DNA from 2 places in the Streptomyces sp. NPDC007205 genome. Region 1 is predicted to be linked to the other one. Evidence: predicted binding sites of a transcription regulator. Region 1 holds the regulator's gene; the other holds the start of a gene.
The links. The regulator HrcA, encoded in region 1, represses chaperone genes, less so after heat shock. The targets are predictions, from matches to a motif close to TTNGCACTCNGNNNNNCNGAGTGCNAA.

Region 1 (5,644 bases):
AATGGAAGGCATGCCTTCCGCTCTCCCCGACGGCGAGCCCGTCCCCGCCGACGGCGCGCTGCCCGCGCACGCGCTCGCCGGGGCGGCCCACCGCCCGCTCGGTTTCTACCTGCACGTGCCGTACTGCGCGACCCGCTGCGGCTACTGCGACTTCAACACCTACACCGCGACCGAGCTGCGCGGCACGGGCGGCGTGCTTGCGTCCCGCGACAACTACGCGGACACGCTGACAGACGAGATCCGGCTCGCCCGGAAGGTGCTCGGCGACGATCCGCGTCAGGTCCGTACGGTGTTCGTCGGCGGCGGTACACCCACACTGCTGGCCGCGGACGACCTCGTACGGATGCTGGGGGCGGTCCGCGACGAGTTCGGCCTGGCGGAGGACGCCGAGATCACCACGGAGGCCAATCCGGAGTCGGTCGACCCCCGGTATCTCGCCACGCTCCGCGAGGGCGGCTTCAACCGGATCTCCTTCGGCATGCAGAGCGCGCGGCAGCATGTGCTGCGCGTGCTCGACCGTACGCACACCCCCGGCCGCCCCGAGGCGTGCGTCGGGGAGGCGCGGGCGGCGGGCTTCGAGCATGTGAACCTGGACCTGATCTACGGCACGCCGGGGGAGAGCGACGACGACTGGCGGGCCTCGCTGGAGGCGGCGATCGGTGCCGGACCGGACCACGTCAGCGCGTACGCGCTCATCGTGGAGGAGGGCACGCAGCTCGCCCGCCGGATCCGCCGGGGCGAGGTCCCGATGACCGACGACGACGTGCACGCGGACCGGTACCTGATCGCCGAGGAGATGCTCTCCAAGGCGGGCTTCGACTGGTACGAGGTCTCCAACTGGGCCACCTCCGAGGCGGGCCGCTGCCTGCACAACGAGCTGTACTGGCGGGGCGCCGACTGGTGGGGCGCCGGGCCCGGGGCGCACTCGCACGTGGGCGGGGTGCGCTGGTGGAACGTCAAGCATCCGGGGGCGTATGCGGCGGCGCTGGCGTCGGGGAAGTCCCCGGGGGCCGGGCGTGAGCTGCTGTCCGACGAGGACCGGCGGGTGGAGCGGATCCTGCTGGAGCTGCGGCTGCGGGAGGGGGTGCCGCTGTCGCTGCTGAAGGACGAGGGGCTTGAGGCGTCCCGGCGGGCGCTGGCGGACGGGCTGCTTCAGGAGGGGCCGTACGACGAGGGGCGGGCCGTGCTGACGCTGCGGGGGCGGCTGCTGGCGGATGCGGTGGTGCGGGACTTGGTGGACTGATCACTCGGGCGAGTGAATCCCCCCGGAACGCCGGTTCGGTCCCTAACCTGGTTCGTAGGCTGCTGCCGTTTGCACGGTGGCGGAAACCGGAGGGCTGCGGAGATGACCGCTGTGGAAGACCGACCGATGACCACCGACATCATGAAGTACTTCGAGAACTTTGAGTTCCCCGAGGAATTCAAAGTTGAACTCCTCCGGGGGGAGATCGTGATGATGGCGGGGCCGGACGTGGCCCACAACGACATCGTGGAAGCAATCGTCGACCAGATCCCCCGTCGGCAGTGGCGCCGGCTGCAGACTCAGGACGTCGCCATCCTCGAAGAGACGAGCCAGCCGCAGCCGGATCTGGTGGTGGTCGAGCGCGGCGCTGGGCCGGGCCAGGGGAGGCTGATGCCTTCCGAGGTCATCACGATGCTTGTGGAAGTCGTCTCCAAGACCAGCGTGGAACGTGATTACGGAGTCAAGCGCTCGATCTACGCAGCAGCAAAGGTACCTACCTATTTGATCATCGACCCCGTCATGGCCCAGTGCGTACTGCTTACTGAACCTACGGGACATGGCGAGTATGCGGACTACCGGCGCCAGAGGATCACCAAGTTCGGCGACATGACACCGCTGGAGCCCATCGGCATCGAACTGGACACCAGCGAGTTCGCCGCTTACGAGAAGGTCAGGCCCCACCGCTACCCGTGACGAAGTCGATCAGCTCCTCCACCCGCCCCAGCAACTCCGGCTCCAGGTCCTTGTAGGACCCCACGCGCTTCAGGATCGCCTGCCACACCGCCCCGGTGTTCTCCGACGGCCACCCCAGCGCCCGGCACACCCCCGTCTTCCAGTCCTGCCCGCGCGGCACCCTCGGCCACGCCTCGATCCCCAGGGACGACGGCTTAACGGCCTCCCAGATGTCGATGTACGGGTGGCCCACCACCAGCGCGTGCTCACTCGTCACCGACTCCGCGATGCGCCACTCCTTCGTGCCCGGGACGAGGTGGTCCACGAGCACACCCAACCGCGCGTCCGGGCCCGGCGCGAAGGACGACACGATCGCCGGCAGGTCGTCCACGCCCTCCAGGTACTCCACCACCACGCCCTCGATGCGCAGGTCGTCGCCCCACACCTTCTCGACCAGCTCGGCGTCGTGCCGGCCCTCGACGTAGATGCGGCCCGCGCGGGCCACGCGGGCGCGGGCGCCGGGGACGGCGACGGAACCGGAGGCCGTACGGGTGGGTCGTACCGGAGCCGAGGACGACGACGGCCGTACGAGCGTCACCACCCGCCCCTCCAGCAGAAAGCCCCGTGGCTCCAGGGGAAACACCCGGTGCTTGCCGAAGCGGTCCTCCAGCGTCACCGTGCCCGCCTCGCAGCGGATCACCGCCCCGCAGAACCCGGTGCCGGGCTCCTCCACCACCAAACCGGGCTCCGCCGCTACCTCCGGCACCGGTTGCTGCTTCTTCCACGGCGGGGTCAGGTCGGCGGAGTACTGGCGCATTCGGATGACGATAGGAGAAGCCCGGGCCCAGGTGTCACGACACGCCGAATCGGCGGGCCAGCTCGTCGCGTTGCCGGCGCACGAACGCCGCGTCCACCACCGCTCCGTGACCGGGCACGTACGCCGCGTCCTCACCGCCCAGTGCGAGCAGCCGGTCGACCGCGTCCGGCCAGCGGGACGGAACCGCGTCCGGGCCCGCCTGGGGTTCTCCGGACTCCTCGACCAGGTCGCCGCAGAAGACCACCTCCGGGTCCCCCGGCACCAGCACCACGAGATCGTGCGCCGTGTGACCCGGACCCACGTTCGCCAGCAACGCCTGGCGGCCACCCCCGAGATTCAGCGTCCACTCCCCGGAGACCGGATGCCGGGGCGGGGCCAGCGCGTCCACCGCCTCGTCGGCGTTGGCGACCGGCAGGCCGTTTCTGATCGCGTCCAGACGCAGTTCCTCGCGCTCGTAGGCGAACACCACGTCGACCCCCACCGCCGCGTACACCTCCGCCCCGGCGAGCGCCGCCGCCCCGAAGACATGGTCGAAGTGGGGATGGGTCAGCGCGAGATGGGTCACACGGCCGCCGGCCAGTTCCTCGGCCTGGGCCCGCAGCCGCGCGCCCTCGGCCACGCTGGAACCGGCGTCCACCATCAGCGCCGTGCCCTCCCCGAGGACCAGCCCCACCGTGCAGTCCCAGCCCGGCAGCCGGCACCGCCCGACGCCGGCGGCCAGCCGCTCCCAGCCCAGCTCTTCCCAAGTCACCGTCATACCGCGACGCTAGCCGCACGAGCCGCCGTGACCGCACCGACCTTGCCCCGGGTGTACCCGACGGCCGTACACTGGGCCCGGGAGCGCTGGCACTCCCGTGCGAAGAGTGCCAGGCGGACGGATCGCGGAACAGAGGGGACGACGTGCTGGAGGTGCGCGCGAATGCTGAGTGAACGCAGGCTTCAGGTACTGCGCGCCATCGTCCAGGACTACGTCGGCACCGAGGAGCCGGTCGGGTCGAAGGCCCTGACCGAGCGGCACAACCTGGGGGTCTCCCCGGCGACCGTCCGCAACGACATGGCGGCCCTGGAGGACGAGGGGTTCATCGCGCAGCCGCACACCAGCGCGGGGCGCATCCCCACCGACAAGGGCTACCGGCTGTTCGTGGACAAGCTGGCGGGCGTCAAGCCCATGACCGCGCCGGAGCGGCGGGCCATCCAGAACTTCCTGGAGGGCGCCGTCGACCTCGACGACGTCGTGGCGCGGACCGTGCGGCTGCTCGCGCAGCTGACACGGCAGGTCGCCGTCGTGCAGTATCCGTCCCTGACCCGGTCCACCGTCCGGCACGTGGAGCTGCTCTCGCTCGCTCCCGCGCGCGTGATGCTCGTGCTGATCACGGACACCGGCCGGGTCGAGCAGCGGATGGTCGACTGCCCGGCGCCCTTCGGCGAGAGCTCGCTCGCCGACCTGCGCGCGCGGCTGAACAGCCGGGTCGCGGGCCGCCGGTTCGCGGACGTGCCGCGGCTGGTCGAGGACCTGCCGGAGGCCTTCGAGGCCGAGGACCGCGGTACGGTCTCGACGGTGCTCTCCACTCTCCTGGAGACACTCGTCGAGGAGAACGAGGAGCGGTTGATGATCGGCGGCACCGCCAATCTCACCCGCTTCGGGCATGACTTTCCCCTCACGATCCGGCCCGTCCTGGAGGCCCTGGAGGAGCAGGTCGTGCTCCTCAAGCTCCTCGGCGAGGCGAAGGATCCGGGCGTGACCGTGCGTATCGGGCACGAGAACGCCCACGAGGGACTCAACTCCACCTCGGTGGTGTCGGTGGGCTACGGTTCGGGCGGCGAGGCGGTTGCCAAGCTCGGCGTGGTCGGACCGACCCGCATGGACTACCCGGGAACGATGGGAGCGGTACGCGCAGTGGCACGGTACGTCGGACAGATCCTGGCGGAGTCGTAAGTGGCCACGGACTACTACGCCGTTCTCGGCGTGCGCCGCGACGCGTCGCAGGATGAGATCAAGAAGGCGTTCCGCCGGCTCGCGCGCGAGCTGCACCCGGACGTCAACCCGGATCCGAAGACCCAGGAGCGGTTCAAGGAGATCAACGCCGCTTACGAGGTGCTGTCGGACCCGCAGAAGAAGCAGGTCTACGACCTCGGCGGCGACCCGCTCTCGCAGTCCGGCGGTGCCGGTGCGGGCGGCTTCGGGGCCGGTGGCTTCGGCAACTTCTCCGACATCATGGACGCGTTCTTCGGTACGGCGTCGCAGCGCGGGCCGCGCTCGCGCACCCGGCGCGGCCAGGACGCGATGATCCGCATCGAGATCGAGCTGGACGAGGCGGCCTTCGGGACCACCAAGGACATCCAGGTCGACACGGCGATCGTCTGCAACACCTGCAACGGCGAGGGCGCGGCGCCCGGTACGACCGCCCAGACGTGTGACATGTGCCGTGGCCGCGGCGAGGTCTCGCAGGTCACCCGGTCCTTCCTGGGCCAGGTCATGACGTCGCGTCCCTGCCCGCAGTGCCAGGGTTTCGGCACCGTGGTCCCGACCCCGTGCCCGGAGTGCGCCGGCGACGGCCGGGTCCGCTCCCGCCGCACGCTCACCGTCAAGATCCCGGCCGGTGTCGACAACGGCACGCGGATCCAGCTCGCCGGTGAGGGCGAGGTCGGGCCGGGCGGCGGTCCCGCCGGTGACCTCTACGTCGAGATCCACGAGCTGCCGCACCCGATGTTCCAGCGGCGCGGTGACGACCTGCACTGCACGGTGACGATCCCGATGACGGCGGCGGCGCTCGGCACCAAGGTGCCGCTGGAGACCCTGGACGGCATGGAGGAGGTCGACATCCGGCCCGGCACCCAGTCCGGCCAGTCGATTCCGCTGCACAACCGGGGCGTCACGCATCTGCGCGGCGGCGGCCGGGGTGACCTGATCG
Region 2 (5,644 bases), on a different contig from region 1:
CGACAAGCCCATCGGTTACGCCGGGGCCGAGATCCCCGTCTACCTCCTCATCGACCGCGATCACCACACGCTCACGGTCTTCAGCGAACCCAAGGACGGCCGCTACCAGCAGTCCTCGTCCCATCCCTGGGGCGCCACCGTCGTACTCCCCTCCCCCGTCGACATCACGCTGGACACCGAGAAACTGAAGGACTACGCCGACTGACCCGTCCCGCTGCCCCTCGTCCGGTCTATCGATATCAAGTATCTTGACATCGAGATTATCGCGACGGTGGAAACGGGGGCTGGCCATGCGACGGGCCGGAAGCGGCAAGAACGGCGGGGACGGGCTGATAGCGCAGCTGCGGCGGCCGCCCGGCGGTCGGGACGCGCGGATCATGCTGCTCGCGCAGTGCGTGGACCGGACCGGTACGGGCGTGTGGGCCGCGGCCTCCGTGCTCTACTTCACCTTTGTGAGCGGGCTGGACGCCGGCCGACTCGGGCTGCTGCTGGGGGTGGGCGCAGTCGCCGGGATCGCCGGGTCGCCGCTCGCCGGGCGGGCTGCCGAGCGGCTGCCCGTACGCCACCTCCTGATCGGCTGCCATCTGCTGCGCCTGGGGACGATGGTCCTGCTGCTGGTCGCCGACGACCTCGCCACCCTGCTCCCCGTGGTCGCCCTCACCAGCCTGGGAGAGCGAGCGGCCAAGACGCTGGAGATGCTCTTCGCCACCCGGGCCGCGGGTGAGCGGCGGGCCACCTACCAAGCGCTGTTCCGCAGCGTGGCCAACGCCGGTTACGCCGTCGGCGCGGGCATCGCCGCGCTCGGCCTCGGCGTGGGCACCCCGAACGCCTACCGCGCGCTGATCCTGGCCAACGCGCTCTCCTACCTCCTGGCCGCCGCGCTGGTCTGGCGGACCCGCGAGCCGGCAGGTCACGGCCTGGTCGTGGCGCACAGCAACCACGCCGACGACAGCACCTGCGACGGACCAGGGACCCCCGCCCCCGCCCTCACCCCCTGGCGTGACCGCGGCTACCTGCTCTTCGTCCTGCTCGACATCCCGATGAACCTGGACGACTCCGTCCTCAACGTCGGGCTGCCGCTGTGGCTGGTGCACCACACCAGCGCGCCGCACGCGGTCGTCCCCGCCTTCCTGGTGGTCAACACCGTGCTGGTCGTGGTCCTGCAACTCCGGGTCTCGGCATGGGCCGAAGGCCCGCGCAGGGCGGCTGCGGCAGTGGGCTGGTACGGCATGACGCTGCTCGCCTGCTGCCTCGTGCTGGCGACCGCCACCGGCGGCACGGCCTGGCCGGCCTCCCTCGCCATGCTCGCGGCCGCGCTGCTGGTCACCCTGGCCGAACTGCTGCGCTCGGTGAGTTCCTGGGAGCTGGCGGTCGTCCTGGCGCCGCCGCGTGCCCGCGCCTCCTATCTGGGCGTGGCCGGGATGGCGCAGTCGGTGCAGAAGTCGGTGGGGCCGCTGCTGCTGACCGGCGCGGTGATGACGGCCGGTCCGGCGGGCTGGCTGGCGCTCGGTGCAGCCGTCACCGGGCTGAGCGTGGTGCAGCGGCAGGCCAGCCTGCGGCGGCTGACGGCTCTCACCGCGCCCGCGAGCGGCTCCCGGACACGCCCGAGGGCGGCACTCCCTGCCACTGACAGGGAGTGCCGCCCTCGGTAAGGACGTTGATCAACCGGAGGCCGGAGCCCCGAGGCCGATCAGAAGTCCATGTCACCGCCCGGCATGCCGCCACCGGCCGGCGCGGCGGCCTTCTCCGGCTTGTCGGCGATGACGGCCTCGGTGGTGAGGAACAGCGCGGCGATGGAGGCGGCGTTCTGCAGCGCGGAACGGGTCACCTTCGCCGGGTCGATGATGCCCTCGGCGACCAGGTCGACGTACTCGCCGGTCGCGGCGTTCAGGCCGTGGCCCGGGGTCAGGTTGCGCACCTTCTCCACCACGACACCGCCCTCGAGGCCGGCGTTGACGGCGATCTGCTTCAGCGGGGCCTCGAGCGCGATGCGCACGGCGTTGGCGCCGGTCGCCTCGTCACCCTCGAGCTCCAGCTTCTCGAAGACCTGGGAGGCCTGCAGCAGGGCCACGCCACCACCGGCGACGATGCCCTCCTCGACGGCCGCCTTGGCGTTGCGGACGGCGTCCTCGATGCGGTGCTTGCGCTCCTTGAGCTCCACCTCGGTGGCGGCACCGGCCTTGATGACCGCGACGCCGCCGGCGAGCTTCGCCAGGCGCTCCTGCAGCTTCTCGCGGTCGTAGTCCGAGTCGCTGTTCTCGATCTCGGCGCGGATCTGGTTCACCCGGCCGTTGACCTGGTCCGAGGAGCCGGCACCGTCGACGATGGTGGTCTCGTCCTTGGTGATGACGACCTTGCGGGCGCGGCCCAGGAGGTCCAGGGTCGCGTTCTCCAGCTTGAGGCCGACCTCCTCGGAGATGACCTCGCCGCCCGTGAGGATGGCGATGTCGCCGAGCATGGCCTTGCGGCGGTCGCCGAAGCCCGGGGCCTTGACGGCGACGGACTTGAAGGTGCCGCGGATCTTGTTGACGACCAGGGTCGACAGGGCCTCGCCCTCGACGTCCTCGGCGATGATCAGCAGCGGCTTGCCCGACTGCATGACCTTCTCCAGGAGCGGGAGCAGGTCCTTGACGGAGCCGATCTTGGAGTTGGCGATGAGGATGTACGGGTCCTCGAGCGACGCCTCCATGCGCTCCATGTCGGTCGCGAAGTAGGCGGAGATGTAGCCCTTGTCGAAGCGCATGCCCTCGGTGAGCTCGAGCTCCAGGCCGAAGGTGTTGCTCTCCTCGACGGTGATGACGCCTTCCTTGCCGACCTTGTCCATGGCCTCGGCGATCAGCTCGCCGATCTGGGTGTCGGCGGCGGAGATGGACGCGGTGGAGGCGATCTGCTCCTTGGTCTCGACGTCCTTCGCCTGCTCCAGCAGGGCGGCGGAGACGGCCTCGACGGCCTTCTCGATACCGCGCTTCAAGGCCATCGGGTTGGCGCCGGCGGCGACGTTGCGCAGGCCTTCCTTGACGAGGGCCTGGGCGAGGACGGTCGCGGTGGTCGTACCGTCACCGGCGACGTCGTCCGTCTTCTTGGCGACTTCCTTGACCAGCTCGGCGCCGATCTTCTCGTACGGGTCCTCGAGCTCGATCTCCTTGGCGATGGAGACACCATCGTTGGTGATCGTGGGGGCGCCCCACTTCTTCTCGAGGACGACGTTGCGGCCCTTGGGGCCGAGCGTCACCTTGACGGCGTCCGCGAGCTGGTTCATGCCGCGCTCGAGGCCGCGCCGCGCCTCCTCGTCGAACGCGATGATCTTGGCCATGTGAAGTGGTCCCTCCAGGACTGGGGGTGATTCCTTCGGACCGCGCCCGCGCCCGCGACGGACGGCTCGCCGGCCCCGTGGTTCCTTGCCCCACCTGGCCTGCGGGCCTCACCGACCCGGTCCTTCTTTGTCACTCTCACCTTCAGAGTGCTAACGCCAATGATTAGCACTCGGCATGGTCGAGTGCAAGCGGCTCAGCCGGATCAGCCCGGTGCGAACAGGGGCAGCCCGGACACGCCGAAGGGCCCGCACCCTGTGCGAGGTGCGGGCCCTTCGTGCGAAAACCGTTCAGGCGCTGAGGCGAACCATGTCGGCCTGCGGGCCCTTCTGGCCCTGCGAGATCTCGAACTCCACCCGCTGGCCCTCTTCCAGGGTGCGGTAGCCGTCCATCTGAATGGCGCTGTAGTGGACGAAGACGTCCGCACCACCGTCGACCGCGATGAAGCCGTACCCCTTCTCCGCGTTGAACCACTTGACGGTGCCCTGAGCCATGCCTAACTCCCCTATTACTGGCCCTTGCACAGATCCACACTTCGCGGACCCGGGTCAGACCTCACCCCCCAATCGGTCGGGGGCGTGCGCCGGAACGCGTCGACCGCGGCTGAATGTATCTGTCCAACTGCCGTCTGCAACAGGTCAATCGGACGAGAATTCTGGACGCGAGGGGTCCGGAATGTGGTGAGAATTCACCCTACTTCGGAGCAAGTCGGGCCCCGTAAACGTTACAAAAGCCGCATAAAGCCCTCGCATTTTGGCTGCTTCTTGCGGGGTGTGCGGCATGAAATCCAGGGCCCACGGCCGGGGAACCGTGACCAGGTTCCCCAACTGTACCGTGCTCAATCACGCAGAATTGCCCCCTCCGCTTCTCTCACGGAGGAGGCAATTCCATGAACAATGGGTAACTGAAGTTACCCAAGGTAACGATCAGCCGCCGGCGACCGCCGGAATGATGGAGACACCGGCGCCGTCCGGGGTGGCGGTCTCAAGGCCCTGCTCGAAGCGGACGTCGTCGTCGTTGACGTAGACGTTCACGAACCGGCGCAGCTTGCCCTGGTCGTCCAGGACGCGGGCGGCGATCCCGGTGTGGTTCTTCTCCAGGTCCTCGATGACCTCGGCGAGGGTCGTGCCCTCGGCCGCGACCTCGGCCCGGCCGCCGGTGTAGGTGCGCAGGATGGTGGGGATGCGAACGGTCACGCTCATGCGAGGCCAGCCTCTCGGAAGGAGTCCAGGGTCGGACGGATGGTGGCGGTGAGACCGGTCCCGGCCACCGCGTCGAGGGTCTTCAGGCCGTCGCCGGTGTTGAGGACCACCGTGGTCTTCGCCGGGTCCAGGGCGCCGTCCTTGAGCAGCTTGCGGGTGACGCCGACGGTCACCCCGCCCGCCGTCTCCGCGAAGATGCCCTCGGTGCGGGCCAGCAGCTTGATCGCGTCGACGACTTGCTCGTCCGTGACGTCCTCCACGGCACCGCCGGTGCGCCGGGCGATGTCCAGGACGTAGGGCCCGTCGGCCGGGTTGCCGATGGCGAGGGACTTGGCGATGGTGTTCGGCTTCTGCGGCCGTACGACGTCGTGCCCGGCCTTGAAGGCGGTGGACACCGGCGAGCAGCCCTCGGCCTGTGCACCGAAGATCTTGTAGGGCCTGTCCTCGACCAGACCGAGCCTGATCAGTTCCTGCAGACCCTTGTCGATCTTCGTGAGCTGGGATCCGGAGGCGATCGGGACCACGATCTGGTCGGGCAGCCGCCAGCCGAGCTGCTCGCAGATCTCGTACGCCAGGGTCTTGGAGCCCTCCGCGTAATACGGCCGCAGGTTGACGTTGACAAAGCCCCAGCCCTCGCCGGCCGGGTCGCCGATCAGCTCGGAGCAGAAGCGGTTCACGTCGTCGTAGTTGCCCTCGATGCCGACCAGCTCGCCGCCGTAGACCGCGGCCATGACGACCTTGCCCTGCTCCAGGTCGTGCGGGATGAACACGCAGGAGCGGAAGCCGGCCCGGGCGGCGGCGGCGCCGACGGCACCGGCCAGGTTGCCGGTGGAGGAGCAGGAGAGCGTCGTGAAGCCGAAGGCGCGGGCGGCCTCCAGGGCCTGGGCGACGACACGGTCCTTGAAGGAGTGCGTCGGGTTGCCGGAGTCGTCCTTCACGAACAGGCCGCCGGTGACGCCGAGTTCGGCGGCGAGGTTGTCGGCCTTGACGAGCTTGGTCCAGCCGGGGTTCAGGTTCGGCTTGTCGGCCACGTCGGCCGGGACGGGCAGCAGCGGCGCGTACCGCCAGATGTTCGCGGGGCCGGCCTCGATACGGCGGCGCAGCTCTTCGGTGTCGTAGCCGGAGAAGTCG

Region 2: the regulator HrcA is predicted to act here: its motif matches at 3,477-3,503, upstream of groL (chaperonin GroEL).

Annotation. Positions count from the first base shown of each region.
Region 1 is NZ_JBEYEW010000029.1:45,985-51,628, forward strand. It holds gene hemW (radical SAM family heme chaperone HemW) at 11-1,243, shown strand; gene ABZ624_RS32730 (Uma2 family endonuclease) at 1,346-1,936, shown strand; gene ABZ624_RS32735 (DUF3097 domain-containing protein) at 1,914-2,732, opposite strand; gene ABZ624_RS32740 (MBL fold metallo-hydrolase) at 2,767-3,489, opposite strand; gene hrcA (heat-inducible transcriptional repressor HrcA) at 3,652-4,668, shown strand; gene dnaJ (molecular chaperone DnaJ) at 4,669-5,644, shown strand, end outside.
Region 2 is NZ_JBEYEW010000003.1:309,769-315,412, forward strand. It holds gene ABZ624_RS07835 (Uma2 family endonuclease) at 1-205, shown strand, start outside; gene ABZ624_RS07840 (MFS transporter) at 291-1,652, shown strand; gene groL (chaperonin GroEL) at 1,691-3,313, opposite strand; gene ABZ624_RS07850 (cold-shock protein) at 3,602-3,805, opposite strand; gene ABZ624_RS07855 (MoaD/ThiS family protein) at 4,238-4,513, opposite strand; gene thrC (threonine synthase) at 4,510-5,644, opposite strand, start outside.